4 regions of the Flavonifractor hominis genome follow, and region 3 is predicted to be linked to each of the others. Evidence: riboswitches for the same ligand, from Rfam matches in the RefSeq annotation. Region 3 holds a riboswitch; each other region holds the start of a gene.

Region 1 (5,204 bases), on a different contig from region 3:
AGAGGCGACAGCCCGGTGAGGTCAAGGATCTCACCCACCAGCGCCCAGTCCTCCCGGCTGTCGGTTTCCAGCAGGCGCTTGCGGGCCTGCCGGCCCATCATCACAACTTCTTCCACCGTAAAGTCAAAGGCGGCCTCCTGCTCCTGCACCATGACGGCCATGCGCTGGGCCATCTCCCGGTTGCTCATGGACAGCAGGTCCTCGCCGCACAGGGTGATGGCGCCCCTTTGGGGGCGCAGGACTTTATACAGGTTCTTCAGGAAGGTGGACTTGCCGCTGCCGTTGGGTCCGATGAGGCCGACAAATTCCCCCTCTGTCACCTGAAAATCCACGCCGCGGAGGATCTCGCGGCTGCCGGCGGCGTAATGTATCTCGTTTGCGGTAATCACAGCGGTACCCTCCAGCTAAAACTCATAGCGCCGGACGCGGATCATCCACAGGAACAGGGGCGCTCCCAGGAAGGCCGTCAGAATGCCGATGGGAAGCTCCGCCGGCGGCTTGATCATGCGGGCGCCCACATCCACCCAGATGAGAAAGATCGCGCCGGTGAGCATCGAGATCGGGATCAGCTTCCGGTGGTCCGGCCCCACCACGGAGCGGACCAGGTGGGGAATCACCAGCCCCACAAAGCCGATGCAGCCGCTGACCGCCACGGAAGAGGCGGTCAAAAGGGCCGTTATGACAATCAGCAGATTGCGAACGACATTCAGGTTGACGCCCAGGGTGATGGCGGAGCTATCCCCCATCATCATGGCGTTGAGGGACTTCGACAGCGCCAGCATCAGGAGGAAGGCCGGGGGCACCAGGCAGAGCAGCAGGGGCAGATCCTCCCATTCGGCGCTGCCAAGGCCGCCCAGCATCCAGAAGGTCGCCTCCCGGACGGCGGCGTCATCCGGTGCGGTGTAGACGATGTAGTTGGTGAAGGCCTGAAACATGGCCGAAACTGCGACGCCCACCAAAATCAGGCGGATGGGGGTGACAGAGCCGCGGCTTTTGGCCAGGAGATAGACCAGCAGGATGGAAACCAGCGCACCGGCAAAGGCGCCCATGGATACGGACAGCTTTCCCAGCACCGGAACGGACACGCCCAGCAGCATCGCCAGCACGGCACCCAGGGAGGCACCGGAGGAGATCCCCAGCACATACGGCTCTGCCAGCGGATTTTTGGTGAAGGCCTGCATGCCGACGCCGGAGAGCGTCAGCGCCGCCCCGATCAGCGCGCCCAGCAGAACCCGGGGCGCACGAAGGAACCAGACGATGTTCTGCGTGCTCTCCCGGATGCTCTCCAGCGGCGCTGTCTGACCGGTAAAAATCCCGGACAGGCGGTGGAACATCACCCGGTAGACGTCGGAAAAGCGGATGGAAACCGGCCCTAATCCGATGCCGAGAATGACGGAAACGACGAGCAGGCCAAGCAGAACCAAACAGGATGCCAGCGTATGCCGCTTCACCAGGTTGCAGAATCGCTTCATCGCTTCAAATCAAAAGCAGTCGGGATGGAACGCCTGCGCGAATTTCTCCACGGTGTCGCCGGTCATGGAGCTGGCAAATACTTCGCACAGCTTGACGGAGATAATCCGGTCGTTCTGGATGGCGGGCACCGTAGCCAGAGCGGGGTTTTCCTTCAGCTGGGCAATCTTCTCATCCAGAGAGGTGTCGCCGTAGTCGTTGATGACGATGACTTCCGGGGCGCGCTCCACAACGCTCTCCCAACTGACGGTGGCCCAGGTAGTGTCCAGGTCGTTGAAGATGTTGGTGCCGCCGGCGTGCTCAATGAGCTTGGAGGTAAAGTTGTTGCCGCAGGTGTAGGCACCTTCCTCCTGCGCCATATCAAAGACGAAGACCTTCGTGGCCTCCTGGCCGGCAACCGCCTCCTCTGCGGCGGCAATCTGGGCCTTCATGGCGCTGACGATCTCCTCCGCCTTGTCCTCCACCTGGAAGATGCGGCCGAGATTGTAGAAATCCTCATACACCACATCCACGTCCGCACCCACGGTATAGCCCTCGATGGAGGACAGGGACATGATGCCGTACTGGGAGAGGGTGTCATGCTCGGTGTTGTACTTTTCGGTAAAAGAGCTGGAGCGGCCGTAGACGAAGTCCGGCTCCAAATCCAAAATGGTTTCCAGAGAGATATAGGTTTCCGCTACCGAAGGGATGGCCTTATACTCGGCGTCCCATTGGGGGTTAATATCGGAGTTGGTATAGGCTGTGGCGATGATTTTGTCCCCAAGGCCCAAAGCCATCAGCTGGTCGCCCGCATTGGCGTTGGCCGCGATGACCCGCTCCGGCACATGGGTAAAGGTAACCTCCGCGCCGTCCTTGGTGGTCAGGGTAAAGGGGAAGCCGCTCTCCGTTTCTGTACCGTCGTCCGTCACAGTGGGTTCTTCCGTTTGGGAATTGCCACTGTCTGTGTTGTCCGTCTGGTTTTGGGATGCTGTGCCGCAGGCGGACAGGCTCAGCAGGAGCAGCAGCGTCAGGAACATGGCTGTCAGTCGTTTCATGACAAAGAATCTCCTTCTATTCACATGGTTTTCTCTAAATATATGGTATGAGGAATCGTATCTTGGCTGCGTGTCCCCTCCTTCTTGGGTCAAAATTGCCGCAAAAAAGCCCTGCTTTCGTCGGCAGAAAGCAGGACTGTGGCCGCTGGGCGGAATAAGAAATATTCCCTCCGCATCAGCGGCATACAGATGGACTCTTTCTGCGGAAGACTCCCATCTTTTCAGCACAGGCAGCAGGTTTCCTGACTTATGGATCGTCGCCGGGCCGCGTCTTCTCGCGAATATCGCAATGACATATGCGGCCGGCTCCCCATTTACAGTGACCGGATCGTTCGGGATTCCCACCCGATTCCCTTTTACCCGCCAATGGCGGCACTGCGTGGGCTATTCAGCTGTTGTGGTTCAGCGTCCCTTATCTTACCACGTTTGCAGGATTTGTCAAGCGCAATCCAGCCTGCGGCAATGCCTGCCGGTATCAATTCGCCGGTGATGGCGAAATGCGGACACCCGGCGCACCACTGAATTCGCAAGAACGGACACTTGTTTTTAGCAAAATTTGAGATAAAATAAAGATGCAGTCAGTCCTGCGGGGCATATACGGAGCAGCAAGCCCATGCGTGTTGACGCAGGAGCCGCATACAAAAAGGAATCATGAAGGGCCATGGCCCTTCATGCGTGGGTTACACCCACGCATGATTTCCCTCTGTCATAGGAAACCCAGACAACTGCATAGAGAAGATCCGGCTTTTGTGGCAAATGCGCGACCCGTTCCGGAGTGCCGGAGCGGACACGCATCCTTGTTCGGCTGAACAAGGGAATCAGGTGAAATTCCTGTACATGTTTTGCAGCAGGAACCGCAGCGAAAGCGGCGGCGACGTGCAATTCCATAGCTGTGATTGTGAAGTATATCCGTTTTCTGTGAAAACGGGCCACTGAGGAAGCCTAAGGGGGCGGAGGGCATGCGCAAGTCAGAATAACAAGGACAAGCAGACAAAGAGAGCGGGTTGTGGGAAAGTTCAAAACTTATCCTACTTTTTGTGAGCATGTTTTGTGGATTACCGGGTGAAACAGCTTTGTGCTGTGTAGCCCAGTACTTTTTTGAGAATTGATCTGGCTGTGGCCAGGTGTGTTTTGATGCAATCAAAGCATACCAATATGCTTTAAATAATGTAGCGATTAAAGGAAAGAGGGTCGAGTGCTATGAAAAAAATCATTCGCAGTGTTCTGTTGCTCGTATTGTCGCTGACGGTGCTGCTTATACCAGCTCTTGCGGCCGACTGGCCGCAGTTTTTGGGAGATCCGGGGGCGCAGGGAGTATCCGACGGCCACAGCGCGGTCAGCGGCGCAGATCTGATGCTGCGATGGGAGAAGAATACCGGAAACACCTGGGATGATGTACCAGGGACTCCCATTGTAATGGGAGATTTTGTCTATTATTACAGCTCTCAATATCTGAGAAAACTGGATCTGGCCACGGGGGAAGAAGTGAAAACTGCCAGGATTTATGGCGAGCCGGTAAACCAGTTTTTTATTGATATCGCTTTCGGCGACGGTATGATTTTTGTGCCCTGTCAGGTCAACAATCTGGACGACGGTACCGGCGTGAACGGCTGCTTTTTCCGTGTGTTTGACGCCGACACGCTGGAACAACTTTATGTTACAGAGTCCATAGCCACCGGACAGATGCAGTCGCCAGTTATGTACCATAATGGTTATTTTGTGACTGGCACCTATGGCCGTAACGGCGTTTACGCCTGCTTCACAGCAAAAGATGAGGATACCGCACGCGGCGATGAGGTGAAAAAAGCAGAATGGATTGTGGAATCTGACAGCAAATACGGCTTCAGCTTCAACGGCGCGGCGTTTGTGGGAAAGCACTGCTATTTTGGCTGTGGCAGTACGCTTTATGTGGTCGACTATAAGACCGGCGATACACGTACCTTTGATATCGGCGAAGGTTATGCGATAAAATCCACCATTACATATAGTGCTGAGACCGAGAGATTGTATGTGGCTTCCAATCATCCCACAGATGGTGCATCCATATTCTCCTATGCGCTGACTGCTGCTGGAATGCCCGATCCAACGACGGCGTTGGAGTGGGTATCACATACAAAGGGCGGCGGCACACAGTCCACGCCGGTCGTGCATAATGGCCGGCTTTACATCGGCGGCGGCGGGTATACCATGGGCTCCGCAGAGCCATTTCATGTGATTGATGCGGAAACCATGAAGGAGATCTATTCTGTTCCCATTCTGACTAAGGGATCCGCAGGCATTTCTACGGCATATGCCACAGACGAGAACGGCCAAATGATTTATCTGTATCTGGTCCCCTATGCGCCTAAGGATGAAACAGTATCTCAGATGTGGATTTTGACGGACCGCCAGGGACAGACAAAACCGGAATATGAAATTGTGGATGGGATCGGCCGCAGGCAATACTGCTCCCAGAGCGTGATCGTTGCGAAAGACGGCTCCCTGATTTGGTATAACGACGCAGGACGGATTTACTGCTATGAGAACGCGGCAAACATGGAGCCCGGCATATTTCGCGATACAAAGAACCACTGGGCAAAGGACCAGATTGCGTTGCTGGCAGGCGAGGATATCCTCAATGGAACGGGAGACGGCTATTTCTCCCCGGAGACGAAGGTGACCCGTTCCCAGTTTGTGCAGATGCTTTCCAAATTCTCAGGC
Region 2 (5,204 bases), on a different contig from region 3:
CCTGGTCCAGCTGGGCGCAGATGGCGTCGGCTGCGGCGTCATAGGCCGCGTCCAGCACGGCCTGATCCCGCACCATGGGGGTGGAGCAGTCCAGGCGGATCTTCCCCTCGGCCAGGGTTCCGATGATGTCCAGGGCGGTCTGCCGGCCCCGGCCCTTGTCCGGCACCGCCAGCACCGCCGCGGCGCGGATGACCCGCTCCGCCTTGCGGGTGATGAGCTCCGGGTCTCCCGGACCCACCCCCACGCCGTACAGCGTTGCTTGCTTCATACTGTTTCCTCCTGTTGTCTCAGCAGGCGCAGGATCTCTCTGCGCGCGGCGCCGATGGTAGCGGCGGAGCGGTCGGCGTCCAGTCCGTCGATGTCTCTCAAAATGCCCATCAGGTGGGCGATCCGGGGCAGGCGCAGGTGGTTTTCCCGCAGCCGCTCCGGCTGGGCGAACAGTTCCTCGGGGGTCCCCTCCAGCAGCACCTTGCCGCCCCCCAGCAGGTAGGCGTAGTCGCAGTAGAGGGGGACGATGTCCATGTCGTGGGTGGCGATGAGGATGGTCATGCCCAGGCTGTCCCGCAGGTCCAGCAGCAGCTTCATCACGTCGCTCACCCCCTGGGGGTCCAGCCCGGCGGTGGGCTCATCCAGGATGAGCACCTCCGGCTCCATCACCAGCACCCCGGCGATGGCCACCCGCTTTTTCTGGCCGTAGGACAGGGCGTGGGTGGGTTTGTCCCGCAGGTCGGACACCCCCGTGCGCTCCAGGGCGGCCTCCACCCGGCGGCGCACCTCCTCGGGGGGCAGCCCCAGGTTCACCGCGCCGAAGGACACGTCCCGGTACACGTCGGCGGAAAAGAGCTGGTCGTCCGGGTCCTGGAACACGATGCCCACCCGGCAGCGCAGCTCCAGCAGGCCCTTTTTGTCGTAACGCACCGGCTGACCAGCCAGCAGCACCTGGCCGCTCTTGGGGGTGAGCACCCCGTTGAGGCTGAGGAACAGGGTGGATTTCCCCGCCCCGTTGGCCCCCAGGATACCGGTGATCTTCCCCCGCTGGGCGGCAAAGCTGATGTGGTCCAGGGCCACGGTGCCGTCCTCATAGGTATAACAGAGCTCACTGGCCTGTATGGCATTCATGGAAAAAGCCTCCTCTCCACGGCGAACAGGGCCAGCTGCCCCGCCGCCAGGGCGGCCGTCAGGGGGCACAGGCCCCACCCCGGCCGGTATGCGCCCCCCAGGGTGACCAGGCTGCCGGCATAGCCTCGGGATTCCAGCGCGGCGTAGACCCGGTCGGCCTTGCGCCAGGCCCGCAGAAACACCATGCTGGCCAGGGTCCCCAGGGAGGACAGGCTGCGCCGCAGCCCCCGGTAGCCCAGCCGGGACTCCTGGGCCAGGCGGATGTGGGCGGCCGTCTCGCCCAGCACAAAAATAAAGCGGTAAATAAGCTCCATCAGCTCTACCATCAGCCGGGGCACGTGCAGCCGCTCCAGGGCCATGGTCAGGTCGGTGACGGGGGTGTTGAGGGAGAGAAAGTACATGCACCCCACCGCCCCCAGGGCCTTGCAGAACAGCCGGGCGCTCAGCGTCAGGTCGGCGGCGGTGAAGCCCAGCAGCCGCCCCCCCACCGGCAGCGCGGCCAGCACCGGGGTGCCCGCCGGGTAGAGGTGCACCAGAATGGTGACGCACCCCACCGCCAGAAAGACCAGCGGGATGCGCACGAACCGGAGGAACACCCCCGCCGGCAGCCCCCCCAGGGCGGTGATGAGCACCCCCATCACCGCCAGGGTGGCCAGACCCACCGCCACGCTGTTGCAGCACAGGCACACCGCCAGGGTCACCGCCGTCAGCAGCAGCTTGGGCAGGGGGGATACCCGCCGCAGGCGGGACTGATAGGCGTAGCGGTCGGTCCCCATGCTCAGCCCTCGGTCCGGGGCTTGTCGGACTTGGTGATGCGCCCCAGCACGAAGCCCACCACCCCCGCGCCGATGGCGGCCTGGAGGGCAAAGAGCAGGGACTCCACCTCGCCGCTGGCGGGCTCCAGGATGGGCTGGAACCAGGGCTCATAGTCGGGGTTGAGCTCCAGGATGGCCTCCTCCGCCTCGCCGTCGGCGCCGCCGAACTCGGCGTTGGGCAGCAGCCACAGGGGCGCGGCGGCGATGACCACCACCAGCAGGATCAAAATCAGGTTCTTCTGCCAAACTTTCATCGTCTTTCCCTCCTCACAGCACGGCCAGCTCTTGCAGCTCGGTCTTGCTGTACTTCTCCAGCACGTTGAAGATCACCACGGTGAGCAGCCCCTCGGCGATGGCCAGGGGGATCTGGGTGACAGCGAAGATGGTGAGGAATTTCACCATACCGCCGTTGATCACGCCCAGCTGGACGGAGGTGACCACATAGGTAAACAGATCGCCCAGAGCGGCGGCGGCAAAGACGGCCACGGCCGCAGGGGCCTTGGCCCGGCGCAGCAGCCGGTAGACCAGCCAGGACACGATGGGCCCGGCAATGGCCATGGAGAAGGTGTTGGCCCCCAGGGTGGTGAGGCCGCCGTGGGCCAGCAGTAGGGCCTGGAACAGCAGCACGATGAGCCCCAGCACGGTCATCACCAAAGGCCCGAACAGGATGGCCCCCAGGCCCACCCCGGTGGGGTGGGAGCAGGAGCCGGACACCGAGGGGATCTTCAGCGCCGAGAGTACGAAGGCAAAGGCCCCGCACATGGCCAGCAGGATCTTGGCTCTGGGGGCCTGCTCCACCTTCTTTTTGATGGCGAAGAAGCCGGCCACCACAAAGGGCACGCACACCGCGCCCCAGCCGATGGCCCAGCCCACAGGGAGCATGCCCTCGGCGATGTGCATGGCCGAGGCGTTCATCCCCAGCACACCCAGCAGGCCCACAAGCACGGCCATGGTCTGTACGGCTCTGGTTTTGGTCTGTCGTATCATGTTACTTCATCCTTTCCTATCACTCGTAGGTCGATGGCGGCGGACCGGGCAAGGTCTTCCGGCTTGAGCCTCTCTGCCGCCGTGCGTCTTCCCGGGCAAGCCCAGTGACATGGTGCGCGGCGGCTCTTCTCTTACGGCAGCGGGACTGCGCGGGACTTGCACCCGACTTCCCTTTTCCCGGCCCCTTACTATATAAACAGGCCCCTGGCCTGGGATCATACTCCGACCTGGGCTGCCCGGGCGTGGGCGACGAACCGGGCACGGATGCCGGGGTTGGCCCCCATGCCCCGCAGCACGCATCGCACCGCGTATCCCTCCGCCTCCAGTCGGGACTTCCAGGAGTCCGGCTCCGGTCCGGCCAGGTCGTTTTTGGCGTGGTCGCCCGCCACGATCATCAGCGGGCGCAGCTCCACCCGGTCCGCTCCCCGCTCCCGGACCCGGCGCAGGGTCTCCTCCAGGCCGGGGTAGCCCTCCACCGTGCCGATGATCACGTCCCGCCGGCCCAGATCGTGGAACACATACTCCAGCTGGGCATAGGCGGCGTTGGAGAAGTGGCCGGTGCCGTGGCCCATGTAGACCAGGGCGGTGTCCGCCCGCTCCGGCGGAAGTTCCTCCAGCAGGGCTTCAGCGGCGGCGTGGTAGTCCTCCGCGCTGGTGAGCAGCGGCCTGCCCAGGCGCAGCCGCGCAAAGCGCCCGGCGAAGGGGGCAGCCTGGGCGGCCAGTTTGTCGTACTCGTCCCCGTTGAGGATGTGGGTGGGCTGGATCACCACGTCGGTGCAGCCCTCCGCCGCCAGCGCCGTCAGGGCGGCGGGCACGTCATCGATGTGGGTGCCCTCCCGCTCCAGCTTGCGCAGGATCATGCCGCTGGTGAAGGCCCGGCGCAGGGTGCGCTCCGGGAAAGCGGCGGCCAGATCGGCCTCGATGGGGGTGATGTTCTCTTCCAGAGCATCCCTGTGGCTGGTGCCGAAGGACACCGCCAGAATGGCGCTTTGTCTCATCTTGCTGTCTCCTTTACTCCCGGGCGTTGTTGCTGGCCTGATAAATGAGGGCGTTGCAGATGGCGGCGGCGATGTTGCTGCCCCCCTTGCGGCCCCGGGCCACGATGTGGGGGGTGTCCATGGTGAGCAGCAGCTCCTTGCTCTCCACCACGTTGACAAAGCCCACCGGCACCCCGATCACCAGGGCAGGGGCCATCTTTCCCGCCTCGATCAGCTCGCAGGCCCGCACCAGGGCGGTAGGGGCGTTGCCAATGGCCAGGATGAGGGGGCCGGGCAGCGCCGCCGCCCGCTCCATGGACACGGTGGCGCGGGTCTCCCCCCGGGCCTTGGCCTCGGCGGCCACGTCCGGGTCGGACATGAAGCACACCGCTTTCCCGCCGAACTTCTCCAGCACCCGCTTGTTGACGCCGGAGAAGGCCATCTGGGTGTCGGTGACGATGGTGCAGCCGCCCCGGATGGCGGCGATGCCTTTTTCCACCGCGCCGGTGGAAAACACCAGGTTGTCGGCATAGTCAAAGTCGGCGCTGGTGTGGATGGCCCGCTTGATCACCGGCAGCTGGTCGGCGGGAAAGGTCCGCTCCCCCAGCTCCTGTGTGATGATCTCCATGCTCCGCTCTTCGATCTCTGCGGGAGCCACCCGCTGTAACTGGATCTTTTTCATATCATATCTCTCCGTTCAGGATGCGGTAAATCTGTTCCATATCCAGACTGGCCCGGAGACCCTCCGCCAGCTTGTCGTACTGCAGCTGGGCGTAGGCCTGCCAGTCCACGCTGGCCGCCTGCCGGTCCAGGCCCTTGGCGCGCAGCAGGCAATTCACCAGGGCGGCGGCGCACTCGGCCTTGTCGAAGATGCCGTGGACGTAGCAGCCCCACACGTTGCCGGCGGTGAGGCCGTCGGTGTGTGCCTCCCCGGTCTGGTCGGTAAAGCCCACCAGAGGCTGGGCGGTGCTGGCCGTGCGGCCCATGTGGATCTCGTACCCCTCAAAGGGCACGCCGCTCATAGCGGCAAAGATCCCCTCCGGGGCCTTAAAGGTTCCGCTCACCCGGGTGCGGGTCTTTTCCCCCTGGAAGACGGTCTCGGCGGGCAGCAGGCCCAGGCCCCTGAGGGTGCCGCCGCTCTCCACCCCGTCGGGATCGGAGACGGTCTGGCCCAGCATCTGATAGCCGCCGCAGATGCCCACCACCGCGCCGCCACGGGCGGCGTGCTTCAGGATGGCCCCCTCCAGGCCGCTCTGCCGTAGCCAGCGCAGGTCGTCCATGGTGTTCTTGGTGCCGGGGAGGAGGA
Region 3 (5,204 bases):
GCTGGGCACCTTGGCCTCGATCTGGAAGGACTGGAGCTCCTTTCGCGGCGCACCCTCTGTCCCCTTCAAGAACGCCGTGACCGTCACCGTACCGGCATCGCGCACCCATACTCTGGTCTGCTCCGAGTCTTTGTCATAATATACCATGATGGGGGCGTCGGTGGCGTGTGAGGGGGTCTCCCACTCCAGCTGATCGCCCTGGTAGCCGTCAATGGTCAGCGCGGCTACATCGCCGCCCTGCTCGCCAAATACGCTTACCTTCAGCACATCATCCGGCTCTTCAATCGAGGCAGTTTCCTCGGTAATCAGGTTTGTAACGGTTACAGCCTTGAAGTCGGGCTTGACATACTCCTGCTCCTCCCCCAGCCAGGGAAGGCCCTTGTCACTCTGGTGCCACTCCATGCCGCCATAGCGGTGCGCGTTGAGCATGGCGCGGAAGCTGTCCTCTTTTTGCTTGGCGACTACCTGACTGTCCAGCATGGAAGTACCGCTATCAGTGCCAATTGCTTTTCCCTCCGGCCAGTAGCTGTGGAGAATATGTCCGCCGTTTCCGGTCATTACCAGCCCGCCGGAGCCGCTGCCGCCGGGCATTTGATTCACATAGCAGTTGGCAATGACAGAGCCGGAGAACATCGTTCCCACAAGACCGCCATATTGGGTGTCCGCCCAGGAATAGCAGTTGATCAGCTTGCCATAGAGTTTATCCACCAGGGGCACATTGGTGATGCTGCCGTTGGCACCCAGGTTCTGAATCACGCCGCTGGGGCCAAGAATGTTGATGACAGGATTCGGATACTTGTCTGCGCCTGCAAAGGTTACGGTAAAGCCATTGCCGTCCAGCACACCATTGAAAGGCTTGATTTGGGTACCAAACGGATCGTAAGTACCCACATAGTCCACAATGTCGTTTTTCAGTTTATAGTAGCCGGCGCCGCCTTTTGTCGAAAGCTCCGCCAGCTCCTCGGCTGTGGAAATCATCGTCCACTCCTGGCCCTCCGGCAGCTCCGTCACCGCAGCCGGATCTACGATCTCAACCAGAGCGTCGACAGCGTTTTTCAGGGAAGCGGTCTGCTCGGCCAGCTTCTCCGCAGTAGCGGCTGGATTCTGCAAAAGGTTTTTGGCAGGCTTGAGGGCTGCCTGTACGGCAGACCAGCTGGCATCGGTATACCGGCCCTTTTCACTGGGCACTTTTGCGATCTCGTCCTGAAGGGCCACGCGTTCCGCCGCCGTTGCCGTGGTGCGGTCGGGAACTAAGCCGTCAATTGCGGCCTGCAAATCCTTCCTTGCCCCATCAATGGCGGCCTGGGTGGCGTCTGCATTGTCCAGAACGGCTTTTGCCTTGTCACGGGCTGCCACAAAGGCCTCCCAACTCTCAGATGTATAAGTAACATCTTCTTCGTCAGGAACGGCATTTGTATTGTCCTTTACCCTGTCGTACAGCTCCTGAAGTGCCGTGCGATCCGCCGCAGGTTTCTCTGAAGCAATCGGCTTGGGCACACCGTCCTCGTCCATAGCCCAGTACAGCAGCCCGGCCTCGTGGACAGCGTTCAGCTGCGCCATGGCATACGGATATTCGTCAGCATTGATTTTCTTGTTGTTCGTATCGGTAAAGTCGCCATTGTATACAGCGTCATAGAGGGTATAATAGCAGTTTTCAATGACAGGCAGACCGGTCGCCTCACCAACAAAACCGGAGTCGGCGTTATCCGTTGTAGAGAGGCAGTTTTTAATGGTGCCGCCAGCCATTGTGCCAACAAACCCGGCAAAGCACCACGCGGTATAATCATATCCGGCCCCAGACCAGCAGTTATTCACTGTTCCGCCTGTCTGTGTGCGGGCCAGCGCACCTACGGTATCGTCCTCGCCTGCTACTTCACCGTCCAGGCAGAGGTTCTGTACGGTGCCGCTCAGCGTGTTAAACAGCGGCTGGCCGGCCACAGTAATGGTGTAACCATTACCGTCCAGGGTGCCAGAGAAGTCAATAGCTGTCCATTCGCTCAGTTCAATATCCGCTGTCAGGATGTAGCTGCCGTCAGTCATTCCGGCCAGTTCCGCCTGGCTGGACACCTCCGTTACACCCTCCGCCGCCAGAACGCCGGCGGGCAGTAGTCCCAGTACCATGACAAGCACCAGCAGCAGGCTCAATACTCGTTTCTTCATATTTGCTCCGTCTCTCCTTTCGACTCTCGATCTGTCAGGGCATAAAAAATGCCGTGACAGATCCCAATGATCGCCACAGCCGTGTTCCCATGGTCGGGTCGCATTTCGACGACCCTTTGCATTCCTTGTAGGTCTTCTGACTTGCGCTTCCGGGGAAATTCCCCACAACGCCGGATCTGCCTTCCCAGGTCTCCCCAGTGACTGACTTTCATCAACGATCCGGTATCTCAGCGCTTACAGCGGCGGTTACCGTTCGGGACTTGCACCCGATTCCCTTGTTCATCCCTCCCTCTGCTTCCACCGAGACAGGGCCACAATAAATGCTCCTATTTACTTGTCAGTTATCCTTCCTCGCTTCCTGCCATTTCTCAAAATCCTCCGCGGCAGCAATCACGTTCTCCCACGAATGGAATCGTTCACAGAGAATTTTCGCCTGCGGGACATCACGCTTGCGCGGCGGATATCCAAGGCGGCGTCTGCGACGGGTCACATCCTCCAGAGCACCGCAGAGCTCCGGTTCCTCCGCCAGCATTTGTGTCCAATCCGGCATGCTTAAATCCGGCATTGGCAATTGCCGCATTCCCGCCGCCCGCAGTGCGCCCGGCCAGGTGCCAAACCGCGCTTTCAGGTAGATGCGATACAGAGAAAAGACCTCATCCTGTGTGGGCGCACGTCCCAGGCGTGACGCCGCATCGTGCAGAACAGCCAGCAAATCCTCGTCGGAATAGCTGGCATAGACAGCCCTGCCAAGCCCACTGGACAGCGTAAGAGATGTATAAGGGTGCTTTTCGCCGTTGCCTGTGTACTCTGGTGGAGCTTGCTGTGCCCATTTCTGTATCAAATTGCGGTATTGTTCTGCCTCTTGCGGCGTAAGTTTGGCTGGGCGAGCTTGCCTTCTCTTGCTGACGGTCTTCACCCCCTTCCAGTTTCGGGATCTGCTGCCGGCTCAGAAAACAAAAAACCGGCAGACAATGGTGTCTGCCGGCAAAAAGCAGATATCCATTGCCGATCCCTGCAAATCGAGCGTTTGCACATCAAAAATGCACAAAAACCCTGGCCATCCCCACACATGGGCATGGCTGCAAAAATCGGCAATGGATACCACCTTGATCAATTACCATGGAGCAGGCTGACAATCCTGGCTTATGGCCGGAGCCAAATACAGTAGAGGTAAGACTGCGCCGGATTCTCACCGGCTTGTCAGTTGGCATATGTCAAGCATATGACCTGCTCACGAAGACATTCTATCTACTTTTTATGGCGTTGTCAAGGGACTCCGAAACCAAGAACACCTATGGCTGTCCTTGTCTTCAGCTGCTGACTTTTGCCGGGCTGGTTCTTTGGGTCAAACTTGCTGTTTTCTCAGGATCGGACTTCCGGGATCCGCAGCCGGGGATGCTGTGGATCCCGGAGATCCTTGAGAGGGAAGTATGCTTCAACGAGGCGGCAGTTACTTTGCCAGTTCCCCGCCAAAACGCATCAGAATCATGGCCACTTCGGCCCGAGTCGCGGTGCCTTGCGGTACAATGGTGGTTGCGGTACGCCCGGTGATCAGGCCCTCCGCATACGCCCAGCGCAGAGCCTCAACCGCCCAGTCGCTGGTGTCCCCGGCGTCAGTGAATGCCGAGAGATCACCGGCTGCGGCCGTATCGTGCTTCATGAACTTGGCGTAGCGGTAAAGCATAACAACCAGCTGCTCCCTGGTAATACTGTCAGCGCCACCGAACAGACCATTTCCGTAACCGGTGACGATACCGTTCCCATTGGCCCAGGCTACGGCGTCAGTATACCAGGTATCCGGCGCCACATCGGTGAAGGCCGGGGCTTTACCGTCTCCGGCGGGTGAGCCCGCCAGGCGGTACAGCACGGCAGCCAGCATGGCACGGCTCATCTCCCCGTCGGGGGAGAAGGCTGTTGCACTGGTGCCGTTGAACAGGCCGTTTTTATAGACGTACTGAACCGCCTCAACATACCATGCGTCCTTATCCACATCGGTGAAGGGCAGACCGGCTTCCAGAGCCGTGAAAGCCGCCTCAGCCTCTGTCAGCACGTCGTAGTTGCGAACCAGCTTCTTCTGAGTGTCGGTCAAGGCATCATATGCTTTCCGGGCCGCTTCGATCTTATCACCGCTGTCCTTGGTAACAGTTCCGATGGCATTGATGAGTTTCTCCACCGCCTGGGCCGCCTTTTGGTTATCGTCATAGCCGTGGGTTCCGGGAACTGTATGGTAGTCGCCGGTATAGAAGAAGGTGATTTTGTCGCCGTCGCTCAGGTAATACTGGTTCAGCGTCACCTCCGGCAGTGTACCGTTGACACGGTACATCCAACCACTGCCTTCGCCGTGCTCCAGTTCGGAAAGGGTAACGCCGTTGGAATCCGTCACAGCGCTGACATAGGAGCCGCTGCCCTCATAGCGATATCCCGCCTCACGCAAAGCCGCCTGCAGCGCATCCCACGCCGTCCAGTCCCGGTTGCCGCTGCCGGTAAAGGTGTACGCACTCAAATCAGCAAAGTTTTCAAAGCCGCCGCCGCTGACAGAAACCGTAGCCTGAATCTGTTCCGGCTGGGGATTCGGATTCTCTCCGCCTTTGGTTCCCTTTACTGTTACCGTCACAGAGACCGGGCGTTTATAGAACTGTTCAAACTGCGCATAGTCCGGATTGCTGCCAAATTTCTCCCAGTATTTCCCGTATACGCTGTGGGTCAGGACACTGTCCAGCGTAACCTTTGTGTCGTACTCCGGGCGGGTGACCAGGAGATTTTCGCAGGCGATGACGGTGGGGCGGCTGGAGCGGTACTCCCGCCACGGCTGGGCGTTCATGGGGTCGTAACCCGGCAGATCGTCCACTTCTGCTCCGCCGAAGGTCAGGTTGATCGCGCCGTAGATATACTGCGGCTGTCCCTGATCGCCGCTCAGAACTTCCGCAAACGGCTCCAGATTCTCTGTCACCTGGGTCTTATCCGTATTGTTTCCACGGATGCCGTTCCAGTAGGCGTTCTCCGTACAGACGCCGTCCATAAACGCCGCAGCGGCGCTGATTTCA
Region 4 (5,204 bases), on a different contig from region 3:
CTGGACCGAGAACGGCACCAATGAGATCAAGGACCTGACCCTGAACGTGCAGAAATGCAGTGACGCCTCTTCCTGGGCCGCCGCCTCCGTCCATGAGCTGCAGGTCTTTGCCTGGCGCATCAAGAGCCAGGAGTTTGCCATCAACGAGGGCAATAAGACCATCACCGTCGAAAGCCCCATGACGCTGGCCCGGCTGCGCAACGGCCTGGATGTGGATGGCAACTGCACCGTGTCGTTCGTAACGTCGGAGGGCACGCCTCTGGACTGGAGCGACACCGTTTCGGACGGCAGTAAGATGATCGTCACCGACATTAAGGACCATACCTTTACGTATACCATCACCGTTGGTGAGGTACCCGAGCAGTACACCGTTACCGTGAAGACCCAGGGTGAGGGCGACGCTTCCGCCGCGCCCACCGCGGCCGCCGAGGGGGACACCGTGACCCTGACCGCCCAGGCCGCTGAGGGCTGGCACTTTGTGGAGTGGACCAGTGAGGACGTGACGGTGTCCGAGGAAGGTACCTTCCAGATGCCCGCCAAGAACGTCACCGTCACCGCCGTGTTTGAGCAGGACAAAATGACCGCTGTCACCGGCGTGAAGCTGAACGTGGAGAGCGTGTACCTGTACTCCAACTTCGGTCCCCGGGGTGAGCAGCTCATCGCCACCGTGGAGCCCGCCGACGCCGACGACAAGTCGGTCACCTGGACCAGCGCCGACGAGAACGTGGTCACCGTCAACGACGTGGGCTACCTCACCGTGGTGGGCGAGGGCATGACCACCGTCACTGTCACTACGAGCGACGGCGGCTACACCGCCCAGTGCCTGGTGCAGGTTGGCTCCTACAACGACGGCAGCGATGCCGAGGATGAGGACACCACGCCTCCCACCGAGACCGAGGAGCCCGGCGAGACCACTGAGCCTGAGCAGCCCGGTGAGACCACTGAGCCTACCGAGCCTGAGACGCCCGCCTTCTCCGACGTGCCCGCCACCCACTGGGCCAGCGAGGCCGTGGAGTATGTGGTGAGCGAGGGCCTGTTCAACGGCACCTCCGACACCACCTTCTCCCCCGACGCCTCCATGACCCGCGCCATGTTCTTCACCGTCCTGGCCCGTCTGGATGGCGTGGACACCACCGGCGGGGCCACTTGGTATGAGAAGGCCATGGCCTGGGCGGTAGCCGAGGGCATCACCGACGGCACCAACCCCGAGGCCACCATCACCCGGGAGCAGCTGGCCGTCATGCTCTACCGCTACGCCGGCTCCCCCGCTACGGAGGGCAGCCTGACCGGCTTTGCCGACGCCGCCTCCGTGTCCGCCTGGGCACAGGACGCCATGGAGTGGGCGGTGGCCGAGGGCATCCTCACCGGCAAGAACGGCTCCGCTCTGGATCCCCAGGGCACTGCCAGCCGCGCTGAGGTAGCCACCATGCTCATGCGCTTTACCCAGAGCGAAAACAACTGAATCATTCAGGTCTTATCTTGTATCGGGCCCCGGAGCATTTGCTCCGGGGCCCGATGCTTGCTTTTGCACGGACCGGGCGGGTTGAGAGTTCGGAACTGGAGATTCAGGATGGCAGATGTCCGGCAGTGCCAGGGAAGCGGCTGGCTGGACCAGCAGCAGTATCTCCGCGTCTACACCTGCTTGGATGAGAGCTGACGGACAGACAAAACAAAAGCGCCGCCTCCCAGCGGGAGGCGGCGCTCTGTTTTCTGTTTTCAGTTGCTCAATGACCGGAAGGAAAGCTATGGCGCAGAGTGCGGACTTCCTGAGCCGACAGAGGGGCCCTGCCAAGCTGAAAAAAGGCGTTGCGCAGGGTGCCGAAGGAGGCGGCCAGCCCCATGCGCAGACAGGGTGGAAGCTCCTCCCGCATGGGGGTGCGGCCCAGTCGTCCACAGAGGGCATCCAGAGCCTCCAGCTGGGCCCGCTGAGCCGGCGTATACATGGCCTGCTCCGGCCGGCGGACCGGGACGGGTTTCTTTGACGAGCGGTGGAATGGGTTCCTGTTTCGTTTTCTCATTGGTCTGCCCCTCCTGTGGCACGGTGCGCCCGGGGGCTGCCGACAGACCGGTCTGCTGGCGGGAAAATACAAAAAATCCGCTTTCTTCCGAAAGCGGACTGCCAGGGGCCGGCTGGATACGGCAACACCGGACAGGTCTCTTTCTGCGGAAGTTCCCTATCCACCCATCCAAGCAGGTTTCCTGGCTTGCGGCTCTACGCGCACCGCGCCTTCTCGCTCTGTCCGGGACAGAACAATGGCCGATTGCAGTGCGCTCCCCGTTTACAGTGACCGGATCGCTCGGGAATTTCACCCGATTCCCTTTTCACCCGGCGGATGCCGGGCACTTGGTGGGTTGATGCGATATAAGCTTGTTTCCATTCTAAAGGATAGCCAGAGGCTTGTCAAGGGTGCGGCCCGACCGGCCTGAGGACAGAAAAAGCACCGCATCCCGGTGGGATGCGGTGCTTTTCTTACCTGTGCATTACTCGCTCAGGAAGCGGTTGACAATCACAGTCGCCTCGGCACGGCTGGCCAGACCCTGGGGATCCAGCAGGTTGCCGGGCTTGCCGGTGATGTAACCGTTGTCCACAGCCCAGGCCACAGCGGAGACGGCCCAGTCAGAGACCGAGTCGGCGTCGCCAAAAGCGACCAGAGGCTGGATGGAATCGGTGGCCTTGCCGGCGAACTCCGCATAGCGGTAGAGCATCGCGGCCATCTGCTCGCGGGTGATCTGGCCATTGGGATCAAACACGCCCTCGGCCACGCCGTTGACGATACCGTTGGCGGCGCTCCACACCACGGCGTCATAGTACCAGGTGCCGGAAGTCACGTCGGAGAAGGTAGAGGTGCCGGAAGCGGCGGGAGAACCGGCCATACGCCACAGCACGGTAGTGAACATGGCGCGGCTGAGGGTCACGTCGGGGCTGAAGGTGGTGTCGCTGGTGCCGGTGAACAGGCCGGCCTCCACAGCGGCCTTGATCTCCTGCTCAGCCCAGTGGCCGGAGATATCGGAGAAGGCAACCGGCTGCTCAGGCTGAGAGGTGGAGCCGCCGGAAGTGCTGCCGCCGGAGGTAGAACCACCGGAAGTGCTGCCGCCGGAAGTAGAACCGCCGGAAGAGCTGCCGCCGGAGGAAGAACCACCGCCGGAAGAGCCGCCGCCGGAAGAGCCGGAGTCGGAATTGACCACATCTACGGTGGCGATGTTGCTCTGGATGCCGCCGACTACGCAGTAATAGTAATAGGTGCCCACAGTGGTGGTATCCACGGTGCAGGTGGCGCCGGTAGCACCCTCAACAACCTTGGCATCGCTGCCGTCGCTGTTGGTGCTCTTATACCACTGGTATACAGCGCCGTCAGCAATAGCGGGTTCGCTGGTAGCGGTCAGGGTCAGCTTGCCGTCCTTGGAGACGGAGGTGTTGGCAGGAGTGACGCTCAAAGTGCTGACCGACTCAGTGGCTTTTACGCTGGAGAGGTTGAACGCATAGTCTACGACCTGCAGCTCCAACTGAGCGGGATCAAAGGTGGCGGAACCGAGGACGTCGCCGAAGGAGTCGATCAGTTCGTTGAGGTCATAGTTCTTGGTAACGGAAGTGGCGTTGATTACCTCGGTGCTGCCCAGACGCTCGCCCTTGTAATAGAGGGCCAGAGCCTGGATGCCGCCAGCGTCATCAATCTGTACGTTCCACTTGCCGTCCGTGATGGGGGTGGCCACGATGGCGGGGGCCACAGTGTCCACCTTAACGGGCATGGAGATAGACTGAGCAGTCTCAGAGTTCAGCAGGGCATCCAGCACGGTCTGCTTGTAGGCGTCGGTCATGCCGGTCATGGTGTGATTGTCCTTATCCCAGGTGTTGTCGGTGGGGATGCAGCCCTCGGTGTTCAGGAACTCATACTCAACCATGGCCACCAGCTTGTAATTGTACTGGCCATCCGCCACAACCTTGCCGTCGGCATCGGTGCCGTCCCAGGCCATGTTGCGCTTATACTTGGTGCCGTAAGTGGCGGCCACCTGCTGGGTCTGGTTGCCGTCGCTGTTGAGCGCTTCGAAGTACTCAAACTCGGGACCGATGGTCTTGACCACGTTGCCCTCGGCATCGGTGATCACGACGCAGATCGCCTTGGCGTTGCGCAGCAGCAGCAGGTTGGCATAAGCCAGATCGGCAAAGCCGTCGCCGTTGGGGGAGATGGCGGAGTAGTCGCCGCTAAAGTTGCCGCTGTCACGCAGGGTGGAGAGATAGGTGCGGGCAGAATTGTACCGGTCGTTGTACGCATAGCCGGGCCAGGATGCCTCAGTGAACTGGTTGGCACCCAGTACCGCTTCGTAGGAAGTGCCGCCGTTGTCCAGCAGAGTGGCCATGGTGGTGGCATAGTACAAGGGGTAATTGAGGTCGGTAGTCTCCAGAGCGCTGATGTCATCGTAGGCGGTGGCCAGGTCAAAGATGGGGGCCTGAGTCCAGTCGCCGCGGAAGCCCAGGAAGGGGATGTTCACGTCTTCCACATCGGAGTCGAAGAACACATAGCCCTCCAGGAACATGCCGTTGGGATAGACTTCGTCATAGGCTGCCATGGTGTCGGGATCCAGCTCCACGGTGATGGTGATCTCGGTGGAGGAATTGGCGGGAACGCTCACCACAGCGGCGGAAGTACCGTCGGCATAGCGGTTGATGTTGGCAGAGTCGGTGTCGATGGTGGCGTCACCGCTGACCGCAGAGACGGTCATCACAGCGTCCTCAATGGGGTCGATATCGGTGCCGTTGCTGTTGCTGGTGACGATGTTGTTGCGGCCGGCGCTCTCCGTGGTGGCGTCGGTCTGCAGGCAGGAGAGTACGTTGAACGTGCGGGCGGTGTCATTGTAGTTGTCCAGGGTGAAGTGGAAGGTGAAGGTATCACCCAGCTTGTCGAACAGCTCCACCTTGGTGCGGGGGGCCTCACCGGTCTCGGGGTTGTAGACGGTGTCGTTGTGGAGCACCACCTTGGTAGAAGTGGCCGCATCGATGTTGGCCAGGCCGGCACCCTGACGGCGGGGAGAGAAGTACTTGTTCTGACGGCCGGTACCCTCGCTGTCCAGCGGGGCGTACACGGTGGCCGTGCTGGCAACCAGCTGGTTGACCAGGTTGTTGTACTCCTCGGTACCGGGCTCCACACCGAACAGGGCCAGGTTTTCATCTACATACTGCTGAACCAGCAGGAAACCGCCGGCCATAT

What was found. A riboswitch is a leader RNA that binds a small molecule or an ion and turns the genes downstream of it on or off. The one in region 3 is predicted to bind cobalamin.
Region 1: another riboswitch for cobalamin. It lies ahead of WMO45_RS03665 (ABC transporter substrate-binding protein); the one in region 3 lies ahead of WMO45_RS05920 (homing endonuclease associated repeat-containing protein).
Region 2: another riboswitch for cobalamin. It lies ahead of WMO45_RS09530 (energy-coupling factor ABC transporter permease); the one in region 3 lies ahead of WMO45_RS05920 (homing endonuclease associated repeat-containing protein).
Region 4: another riboswitch for cobalamin. It lies ahead of WMO45_RS13160 (hypothetical protein); the one in region 3 lies ahead of WMO45_RS05920 (homing endonuclease associated repeat-containing protein).

The regions. Positions count from the first base shown of each region.
Region 1 covers NZ_JBBMFT010000001.1:723,652-728,855, forward strand. The annotation lists gene WMO45_RS03655 (ABC transporter ATP-binding protein) at 1-389, opposite strand, end outside; gene WMO45_RS03660 (FecCD family ABC transporter permease) at 405-1,472, opposite strand; gene WMO45_RS03665 (ABC transporter substrate-binding protein) at 1,482-2,504, opposite strand; cobalamin riboswitch at 2,720-2,899, opposite strand; gene WMO45_RS03670 (S-layer homology domain-containing protein) at 3,705-5,204, shown strand, end outside.
Region 2 covers NZ_JBBMFT010000005.1:62,384-67,587, reverse strand. The annotation lists gene cobI (precorrin-2 C(20)-methyltransferase) at 1-268, opposite strand, end outside; gene WMO45_RS09545 (ATP-binding cassette domain-containing protein) at 265-1,119, opposite strand; gene cbiQ (cobalt ECF transporter T component CbiQ) at 1,116-1,895, opposite strand; gene WMO45_RS09535 (energy-coupling factor ABC transporter substrate-binding protein) at 1,898-2,188, opposite strand; gene WMO45_RS09530 (energy-coupling factor ABC transporter permease) at 2,202-2,921, opposite strand; cobalamin riboswitch at 2,952-3,144, opposite strand; gene WMO45_RS09525 (sirohydrochlorin cobaltochelatase) at 3,137-3,919, opposite strand; gene WMO45_RS09520 (precorrin-8X methylmutase) at 3,933-4,580, opposite strand; gene WMO45_RS09515 (cobyric acid synthase) at 4,582-5,204, opposite strand, start outside.
Region 3 covers NZ_JBBMFT010000002.1:354,251-359,454, reverse strand. The annotation lists gene WMO45_RS05925 (S-layer homology domain-containing protein) at 1-2,160, opposite strand, end outside; cobalamin riboswitch at 2,270-2,492, opposite strand; gene WMO45_RS05920 (homing endonuclease associated repeat-containing protein) at 2,498-3,076, opposite strand; cobalamin riboswitch at 3,271-3,406, opposite strand; gene WMO45_RS05915 (S-layer homology domain-containing protein) at 3,611-5,204, opposite strand, start outside.
Region 4 covers NZ_JBBMFT010000015.1:66-5,269, forward strand. The annotation lists partial or broken gene WMO45_RS13155 (S-layer homology domain-containing protein) at 1-1,462, shown strand, start outside; gene WMO45_RS13160 (hypothetical protein) at 1,725-2,018, opposite strand; cobalamin riboswitch at 2,173-2,363, opposite strand; gene WMO45_RS13165 (S-layer homology domain-containing protein) at 2,482-5,204, opposite strand, start outside.